DNA from 2 places in the Kitasatospora sp. NA04385 genome. Region 2 is predicted to be linked to the other one. Evidence: riboswitches for the same ligand, from Rfam matches in the RefSeq annotation. Region 2 holds a riboswitch; the other holds the start of a gene.
What was found. A riboswitch is a leader RNA that binds a small molecule or an ion and turns the genes downstream of it on or off. The one in region 2 is predicted to bind cyclic di-AMP.
Positions count from the first base shown of each region.

Region 1: linked by a shared signal. The riboswitch ahead of HUT16_RS39300 (transglycosylase family protein) and the one ahead of HUT16_RS39150 (transglycosylase family protein) in region 2 are both predicted to bind cyclic di-AMP.

Region 1 covers NZ_CP054919.1:4,811,104-4,815,907, reverse strand. The annotation lists gene HUT16_RS21585 (DUF501 domain-containing protein) at 1-271, opposite strand, end outside; gene HUT16_RS21580 (septum formation initiator family protein) at 324-767, opposite strand; gene eno (phosphopyruvate hydratase) at 917-2,206, opposite strand; gene HUT16_RS39300 (transglycosylase family protein) at 2,508-3,236, opposite strand; cyclic di-AMP (ydaO/yuaA leader) riboswitch at 3,240-3,438, opposite strand; gene HUT16_RS21565 (cytochrome P450) at 3,671-4,804, opposite strand, start outside.
Region 2 covers NZ_CP054919.1:1,693,157-1,697,960, reverse strand. The annotation lists gene HUT16_RS07315 (long-chain fatty acid--CoA ligase) at 1-659, opposite strand, end outside; gene HUT16_RS07310 (hypothetical protein) at 792-992, opposite strand; gene HUT16_RS39150 (transglycosylase family protein) at 1,093-2,430, opposite strand; cyclic di-AMP (ydaO/yuaA leader) riboswitch at 2,436-2,605, opposite strand; gene HUT16_RS07300 (hypothetical protein) at 3,131-4,804, shown strand, end outside.

The DNA of each region.
Region 1 (4,804 bases), 3.1 Mb from region 2:
GCCGGGCGGTCTGCTCCTTCATCACGCCGTCCGCCTCCAGGGTGCCGATCAGCGAGGCGGCCCGGGGACAGGTCAGGTAGTAGAAGGTCGGGAACGGCGTGCCGTCGGGCAGCCGGGGCGCGGTCTCCACCACGTCCGGGTTGCCGCACGGGCAGCGGTGGGCGACGGCGCGCAGCCCGCGCGGGACCCGGCCGAGCTGGGCGGCGATGGCGGCGACGTCGCGGTCGGACACCTCGGGGGCGTCGGACGCGGGAGGGTTCTGGTTGCTCATCGGGAGTCTGTTCGTCAGAGGGGGCGGGGGTCGTTGGGGGGACGCCGGGGCGTCAGGGGGCCGGCTCCGGTGCGGGCGGCGCGGCGGCGTCGGCGGCGTCCACCGAGTCCCAGAGGGCGGCGTACCAGGGCTTGAGCGCCTTCGGGCGGCCGGCCGCGGCGTCGTCCGAGGAGGGCTTCGCGCCGGGCGCGGGCGGCGGGGAGACCGAGACGAACGGGGTCTCGCCGGGCAGCGCGTAGTGCAGTCGCTCCCGGGCCCGGGCCTTGACGTACTCCGGGTCCTGCCAGCGGGCCTTCTCCCGGCGCAGTTCGTCGACCTGCTGGCGGGCGTGCTCGGCCTTGGCCCGCTGGGCGGCGATCTCGCCGCGCTGGGCGATGTACTGCCGGGCCGGGTAGGCGAGTATCGCCACCAGTGAGCACAGCACGAGCACCAGCACGGTGGCCCGGCTGGTGAAGCGCGGTCGCGCCGCCAACCCGGGAATCCTCCACTTGGCCATCTGCTCGCCCCTCCTGCGCATGCCGGTGCCCCGGCCCCACCCTACGCGGTGGGGACCGGGGCACCGGTCACATCAAGCGGTAGTTCAGCCCTGCTGCGCTTACTTGTCCGCGGGGCGGCTGTGCCTACTTGTCCGCGGAGCGGCTGTGCTTACTTGTCCGCAGAGCGGAACCGCGGGAACGCGGAGCGGCCCGCGTACTCGGCGGCGTCGTCGAGGATCTCCTCGATGCGCAGCAGCTGGTTGTACTTGGCGACGCGCTCGGAGCGGGCCGGGGCGCCGGTCTTGATCTGGCCGCAGTTGGTGGCGACGGCGAGGTCGGCGATGGTGACGTCCTCGGTCTCGCCGGAGCGGTGCGACATCATGCAGCGGTAGCCGTTGCGCTGGGCCAGCTCGACGGCGTCCAGGGTCTCGGTCAGCGAGCCGATCTGGTTGACCTTCACCAGCAGCGCGTTGGCGGTGCCGGTCTCGATGCCCTTGCGCAGGCGCTCCGGGTTGGTGACGAACAGGTCGTCGCCGACCAGCTGGACCTTGTCGCCGATCGCGTCGGTGATGGCCTTCCAGCCGTCCCAGTCCGACTCGTCCAGCGGGTCCTCGATGGAGACCAGCGGGTAGTCGGCGACCAGCTCGGCGTAGTACGCGATCAGGTCGGCGGAGGAGAGCGCCTTGCCCTCGAACTGGTAGGCGCCGTCCTCGAAGAACTCGGAGGCGGCGACGTCCAGGGCGAGCGCGACGTCCTTGCCCGGGGTGTAGCCGGCCTTCTTGATCGCCTCGGTGATGAGGTCGAGGGCCTCGCGGTTGGAGTCCAGGTTCGGGGCGAAGCCGCCCTCGTCGCCCAGGCCGGTGGAGAGCCCGCGCTCCTTCAGCACGCCCTTGAGGGTGTGGTAGACCTCGACGCCCCAGCGGACGGCCTCGGAGAAGGACTCCGCGCCGATCGGGGCGATCATGAACTCCTGGATGTCGACGTTGGAGTCCGCGTGCGAGCCGCCGTTGAGGATGTTCATCATCGGGACGGGCAGCACGTGGGCGTTCGGGCCGCCCAGGTAGCGGAACAGCGGCAGGTCGCTGGCCTCGGAGGCGGCGTGCGCCACGGCGAGCGAGACGCCCAGGATGGCGTTGGCGCCGAGCGAGGACTTGTCCGGGGTGGCGTCCAGGTCGAGCATGGCCTGGTCGATCAGGCGCTGCTCGGTGGCGTCGTAGCCGACCAGCTCGGGGCCGATCTGCTCGATCACGGCGAGGACGGCCTTCTCGACGCCCTTGCCGAAGTAGCGGCTCTTGTCGCCGTCACGGAGCTCCAGGGCCTCGAAGGCACCGGTGGAGGCGCCCGACGGGACAGCCGCGCGACCGGTGCTGCCGTCGTCGAGACCGACCTCGACCTCGACCGTGGGGTTGCCGCGGGAGTCGAGGATCTCACGGGCTACGACGACATCAATGGACGGCACGAGGCATCTCCTAGCGGAAGCGGATGTGTGGTCGTTACGACCAGAGCCTAGCCGCACAGCGCCGCGCGGCCACGCCCGGCCGGGCCCCGTCTCACGGTGTGGCCCGGCTACTCATCGGTAGTTCACCTGTTTGACGGCCGCTCCACCGCTCCCGGCGGCGCGAACTGCCGGGCGCGCGCCGGGAGCGGACGGGGAGTCAGGGGACGCGGCCCTCGTCAGGGCGGCGGCGGGGCCTCGTCAGGCCGCCGGCCGTGCGCGTCCCGCATGCCGGAACACCGTCCGGACAGGGGTCGGAGCGGGATCAGAGCGAGAGCACCTGACCGGGCAGGATCAGGTCGGGGTCGGCGCCGATCAGCCCCTGGTTGGCCCGGTAGATCCGCTCCCAGCCGCCGGAGACGTTCTGCGCGGCGGCGATGCCGGAGAGCGTGTCGCCGTCCCGGACGGTGTAGCCGCCGGCGGCCGGGAGCTGCGGGGCGGCGTCGTTCTGCGGGGCGGCCTGGGGTTCGGCGGCGGCCTGGGGTTCGGCGGCGGCCTGGGGCTCGGCGGCGGGCTCGGCCGGCTTCTTCGACGGCGAGCCCTTCGGCTGCTGGGGCGGGCTCGGGCGCTCCTGGGAGCGCGAGGCGGTGTCCTCGGAGGTGTCGGCGGGCGCGCCGCCCTTGGTGAGTCCGGCCCGCTTGGAGCAGACCGGCCAGGCGCCGGGGCCCTGGGAGGCGAGCACCCGCTCGGCCACCGCGATCTGCTGGGAGCGGCTGGCCAGGTCGGCGCGGGCCGCGTACTGGCCGCCGCCGAAGGCGCGCCAGGTGGAGGAGGTGAACTGCAGGCCGCCGTAGAAGCTGTTCCCGGTGTTGATGCTCCAGTTGCCGCCGCTCTCGCACTGGGCCACGCGGTCCCAGGTGTCGGCTGACGCAGCTGCCGCTCCGGTGGCGGCGAGCAGGGGGAGGGCCAGGCCGACCGAGGCCACGCCGGCGGCGGCGATGACCTTCTCGGCCTTGGTACTACGGCGGTGGCGAGGGGTGTTGGCGAACAGCACGGGACATCCTCTCCGCACGCCTGCGAGGTGAGCTGTCGGGTTCGGACCGGGAGGCTGGCCCGGCCGCCGGACGGTTCGGACGCGGTTGCGCCCGCTGCTCGGCGGCTTCACCCCAAGCCGTTGGGACTACGGCGTTCACACTGGTTCCCCCGCTCCTGTCCGGTACCTGGTAGGTGGCCCGAGGACGCGGCGGACAGGACTCGGCGTGCCGCGATCGGGGCCCGCAGCTGCGGGCATGTCGGAGAGTAAGCAAAGCTGACGAGCAATCACAAGCTCATATCACCATGATCACGCCGAAATTACGGATCCCCTTTTCACGTACACGAACGATCCAGGTATGTCCGGATTCGTTCCGAGCAGGAGTGCGACGCGCGCCCCCGCCCCGGCGCGTCGTCGGCCCAGCGGTACGGCGTGTCGCGGGTGTCGAAACGGCGTCAGCGGGGCGTGAAGGAGACCGGGAGGTCGCGCAGACCGCGCATGATCAGCCCGCCCCGCCAGCGCAGCTCGGCCGGATCGGCCGCCGGCCGGAGGTCCGGAAGCCTGGTCAGTAGGCTGCCGATCGCGCTCTGCCCCTCAAGCCGGGCCAGCGGGGCGCCGATGCAGTAGTGGATGCCGTGACCGAAACCCAGGTGCGGGTTGTCCGAGCGGGCCAGGTCGAGCGTGTTCTCGGCGGAGAACCGGGCCGGGTCGCGGTCGGCCGCGGCCAGCACCACCAGCACCGGGTCGCCGACCGGGACGTCCACCCCGCCGATGGTCAGCGGCGCGGTGGCGAACCGCCAGGTCGCCAGCTCCACCGGGCCGTCGTAGCGCAGCAGTTCCTCGACGCCGGTCTCCAGCAGGGCCGTCTCGCCGCGCCCCAGCGACTGCTGGAGCAGCGCGCGCTGGTCCGGGTTGCAAAGTAGGGCATGAAGCCCATTACCAATCAAATTGATCGTGGTTTCGAACCCGGCGAAGAGCAGGATGAAGGCCATCGCCGCGGCCTCGTTCTCGCTCAGGTGCTCGCCGTGGTCGCCGGCCCGGATCAGGCCGGAGATCAGGTCGTCGCCGAGGTCGGCGCGCTTGCGGTGGATCAGGTCGGCCAGGTAGCCGCGGATCTGCTTGACCGCGCGGCCCACGCCTCCCCGCTTGCCGCCGGTGTGGCGGATCATCATGCCCGCCCAGTCGCGCAGGTCGTCCTGGTCCTCGGCGGGGACGCCGAGCAGGTCGCAGATCGCGTAGATGGGGAGCGGGAAGGCGAACTCGTGGATCAGGTCGGCCTCGCCGCGGCCGGCGAAGGAGTCGATCAGCCGGTCGGTGATCTCCCGCACCCGCGGTTCGAACTCGGCCACCCGGCGCGGGGTGAACGCCTTGGAGACCAGCCGGCGCAGCCGGGTGTGGTCGGGCGGGTCGATGTTCAGCAGGTGGGTCATCAGGTCGGCCTGCCGCTCGCCGGGGATGCCGACCCGGCCGCTGCGGTGGGCCTGCTCGCTGTGGTGCGCCGGGTTCTTGGAGAGCCGGGCGTCCGCCAGGGCCTGCCGGGCGTCCGCGTAGCGGGTGACCAGCCAGGCGTCGACCCCGCTCGGCAGGGT
Region 2 (4,804 bases):
CCCTTGGGGCGGCCGGTGGTGCCCGAGGTGTAGATCAGCGTCGCCTCGTCGTCCGGGCCCAGGGCCGCGCGGCGGCGCTCCAGCTCCTCGGCGGGGACGGACGCGCCGAGACCGGTCAGGGCGCCGACCGCGTCCTCGTCCAGCCGCCACAGCGGCACCGTCCCGCCGGTGCGGGCGATCGCCACGGTCAGCACCTCGGCGGTCTGGGCGTCCTCCGCGAGCGCCAGCACCGCGCCGGAGTCCCGGACGATCCACTCCGCCTGCTCCACCGCGGCCGTCGGGTACACCGGCACCACGCAGGCGCCGGCCGCCCAGGCGGCGAAGTCCAGCAGCGTCCACTCGTACCTGGTCCGCGACATCAGCACGATGCGGGCGCCGGGGCGGACCCCGGCCGCGACCAGGCCGCGGGCCAGCCCCGCGACCTGCTCGGCGAACTGCCGGGCCGTCACGTCCAGCCACCCGCCGTCCGGCTGACGGCGGGTCACCACCACGGCGTCCGGGTCGGCCAGCGCGTTGCGGAACGGTAGCTCCGCGAGACTGCCCTCCGCGGGCGGCGGTACCAGGTACGGCGCCCGGGCCTCGACGACCTGCCCGGCGGCGCGGCGGACCTCGACGGGTGGGCGGTCGGTGCGGGCGGCACGGGTGAGGGGGTGTGCCATCAGCGAACTCCCTTGAGTGGGGTGGGGGTTCGCCCAGGGTAGGTACTCGCCGGTAAACTTACTAGACGGTAAGTTACTTGACAGTCGCGTAAGTTGCGGGCGAGGGGAGGCCGGGGTCCGGCCGGCGGATCGTCAGCCCTCTTCGGCCACCGGGGGGTTGGGGAGGAAGCGGTCGCCGTCGCGGGTGCCGCCGGTGCGGGCGATGGTGCGGCTGTCGGTGGCGAGGTAGTCGCGCAGGACCAGTTCCACCGCGTCCTGGGGGTTGGTGGTGCCCAGCCGCAGCATCGCCTCCAGGGCCAGGTCCGCGTCCAGCGTGATCGTCAGTTTCGCCATGGTGCCGCTCCCCGGTCGTCGAGCCTTCTCCGGCCGAGGATAGGCCGCTGCCCCCGGGGCCGACCAGGGTCCCCGGGGGCAGCGGTGTGCCGTTCGCCGATCAGACGCGGCCCGCGAAGTCGGGGGCCCAGTTGGCGATGGTCTCGGTGCGGACGCCGGCGCTCGGGTTCGCCGCCTCGACGTACTTGCCGTCGCCGACGTACAGGGCGACGTGGTAGACGCCCGAGTTGGAGCCGTTGCTGGACCAGAACAGCAGGTCGCCCGGCTGCAGGCTGTCCAGCGAGACGCGGGTCGAGTAGTCGGCCTGGTCGGCGGCGACGCGCGGCAGGCTGATGCCGGCCTGGCGGAACGCGGCCTGGGTCAGGCCCGAGCAGTCCCAGCCGCCGTTGCCGGTGCCGCCGTAGACGTACGCCTGGCCGACCTTGGAGAGCGCGAAGTCGATCGCCGCGGCCTTCGAACCGGTCGCCTTGGTGGCGGTGGTGGTGGTCGAGGCGGTCGAGGTGGTGGCCGTGGCGGCCTTGCTCGCGGTGGTGGTGCTCGTGGTCGACGCGGTGCCGGTCGAGGGCTTCGCGGCGGAGCGGCTGCTCTTCCAGGACGAGCCCTTGTACGAGGACGAGGACGAGGACGACGAGGACGACGACTTGGTGGCCGGCGCGGACTTCTGCGCGGTCGTGGTGCCGCCCAGCGAGAGCTGCTGACCGGGGTAGATCATGTCCGGGCCCTCGGTGAGGACCGAGCGGTTCAGGTCGTACAGCTTCTGCCAGCCGCCGTCGACGTGCTGGCTCTGCGCGATGGCGGACAGCCAGTCGCCCGCCGCGACGGTGTAGGTGCCGGCGGACTGCTCGGTGGCGGCCGGGGTGCTCTGCTGGGCCTGCGGCTGGGCCTGGGCCTGGCTCCGGGACTGCTGGGACTTGCCCTGCGACCAGGAGTGCTGCGACTGGCTCTTGCCGGTGGACTGCCCGGAGCCCTGCGAGGAGTCCTGCGCGGAGCCCTGCGCGGCGGAGGAGGAACCGTTCGAGGAGGAACCGTTCGAGCCAGAGCCGTTCGAGCCGGAGGTGTCGACCTGGGGGGCGGCGCCGCCCTTGGTCAGACCGGCCTGGATGGAGCACACCGGCCAGGCGCCGGGGCCCTGGGAGGCCAGCACCTTCTCGGCGACGGCGATCTGCTGGTCCTTGGTGGCCAGGTCGGCGCGCGAGGCGTACGCGGTGCCGCCGAACTCGGCCCAGGTGGAGGAGGTGAACTGCAGACCACCGTAGAAACCGTTGCCGGTGTTGATGGACCAGTTGCCGCTGGACTCGCACTGGGCGACCTTGTCCCAGGTGGCGACGGTCGCGGCGGAGGCGGTGCCGGTGGTCAGGCAGGGGATGGTGAGCCCGATGCCGACGACACCGGTGGTGGCGATCAGGCGGCGGGCGCGCTTGGCGCTGATGGGCAGCATGAAGAAGCGTTCCTCTCCCACGCCTGCGAGGTGAGCTGTCGGATTCGGGCTGGAGTTGCCCGGCCGCGCGCACCGCGTGGTGCGTTCGGCTTCACCCCTAGCCCCGTGCGGTCCTTCGACCGCCCGGGGCGACTTACCTGGTTCCCCCGCCCCTGCCGTGGTGCGTTGTGCATGAGCCGACCCACCCGGCGGCAGGACTCGGCGTTCCGGGTGAGCTGGGTCCGTGTGTCCACGAACGTGGGCAGGAGATTAAGCGGATTCGAGGAGGATTCGCAAATGCCTGTGATCGGCGTCATAGTGTTCGGAATTCACGATCAAGGAATATCCGGCGAACTCCCCGACCGGTGGCGCGGCCTGGTCGCGCGTCAGGCAATTGGTGATCTTGCGCCCGTTTTGATGCGTTATGCAGGGCGGTGGGGGAGTATTCGGCTTTTGTGGCCATTCGCAGACGGGCATTTGTGCCCGATCGCCGGTTTGTCCGGCCGGGCCGGGCGCCCCGGCTCCGGGCTCCGGCGGCCCGGGGAATTCACCCGCGGGTCGGCGGCCGGAAAGCTCCGGCCCACGGCTCCGGAAGGCCGAACAGATGACTGATGGTACGTCAGGATGCTTAAGCGAAACGAAAGATGCCGCTTTCCGGGTCCGTTTCTGCCTATGCTGCCCCCGACGACGCGGGGTCGCGGGCCCCGGAAGGGCGGCCGAGGTGGAACAGCAGCGCAAGGGCGACCAACCGGCGCGGCACCGGCGGCCGCTGGTCGGGCGGCGCCGGATGCTGACCTGGCTGGCGGTCGGGACGGTGACGGCGCTCGGCGGGGGAGTGGTCCTCCGGCAGTCCCTCGCGGGGGCCGACGAGCCCGCCGCCCTCCCCGGGCCGGGCGGCGGCCCGCCGCCGACCGGCCACCGGCACGGCACCGAGACCGGTGCCCCGCCGCCCGCCTCGGCGTCCCCCCGGCCGTCCGCACCGCCCCCGTCGGTCGACCAGGGCGGCCGCCGGTGGTCGGACCCCAAGGGCTGGGGCGGCACGGTGCCCGGCCCCGGCAGCGCGGTGCGGATCACCGACAAGGTGCTGCTGGACGCCGACGCCCAGGTCGGCTCGCTGCTGGTGGAGAAGACCGGCTCGCTGGTGTTCGCCGCCGACAAGTCGCTGACGCTCGCCAGCGCGGGCAACGTCGAGGTGCGCGGCACCCTGGCGCTCGCCCCCGACGGCGCGCACACCCACACGCTGCGCTTCCCGGAGGTCGACGAGCGCCGCTTCGCCGGCGGCGGGATGACCGTCGTCGACACCGACACCGGCCTGTGGGTCACCGGCCAGGGCTACCTGCGGCTGGACGGCGCCCCCCGCACCGCCTGGACGCGCGCCGCCACCGCCCTCAAGCCCGGCGACACCACCGTCAAGCTGGCCGCCGCCCCCGTCGGCTGGCAGCCCGGCGACGAACTGGCCGTCACGCCCACCGCGCCGCCCGACACCGACGGGTTCTCCACCTCGTACGACCTGGTGACCGTCAAGCGGGTCGACGGCGCCACCGTCACCCTCACCGGACCGCTGCAGAACGCCCACCCCCGGGTGGCGCTCGGCGGCGGCGCGACCTTCGGCGCCGAGGTGCTCAACCTCAGCCGCAACGTCCGGGTCGAGGGCACCGAGCAGGGCCGGGCGCACGTCCACCTCACCTCCAGCCGCCCGGCCGACGTCCGGCACGCCGCGCTGCGCTGGCTCGGGCCGCGCGGCGACGGCAAGGACAGCTGGAACGGGAAGCCCGTCACCGAAGCGGTGCTCGGCCGGTACGGGCTGCACTTCCACATGCTGCTGGACACCTCGCGCGGCACCGTGGTCGAGGGCGTGGTGGTCCGCGACACCGGCAGCCACGCCTTCGTGCCGCACGCCAGCCACGGCATCACCTTCCGCGGCTGCATCTCCCACAACACCTGGGAGGACGCGTACTGGTGGGACGGCCCGATCGACACCCGCACCCCGCAGGGCCCCTCCGACGACATCGCCTACGAGGGCTGCGTCGCCTCCCGCACCGTCTTCGAGCCCAACCCGCGCGGCTACCGGCTCACCGGGTTCAGCCTCGGCGCCGGGACGGGCTCCTCGGCCCGGGACTGCGTGGCCGTCGGCGTCCAGGGCGCCACCGGCGCGTCCGGCTACGAGTGGCCGGAGACCAGCGAGGGCGTCTGGACCTTCGAACGCTGCCTGGCGCACAACAACCTGGAGAACGGCATCTTCGTCTGGCTCAACGCCGAGCACCACCACACCGTCACCCAGTACGCGGCCTACCACAACGGCGGCTGGGGCATCGAGCACGGCGCCTACCTGAACGACTTCGACTACACCGCCTCGGTGCTGTACGGCAACGCGGCCGGCGGCATCGCCGTGCAC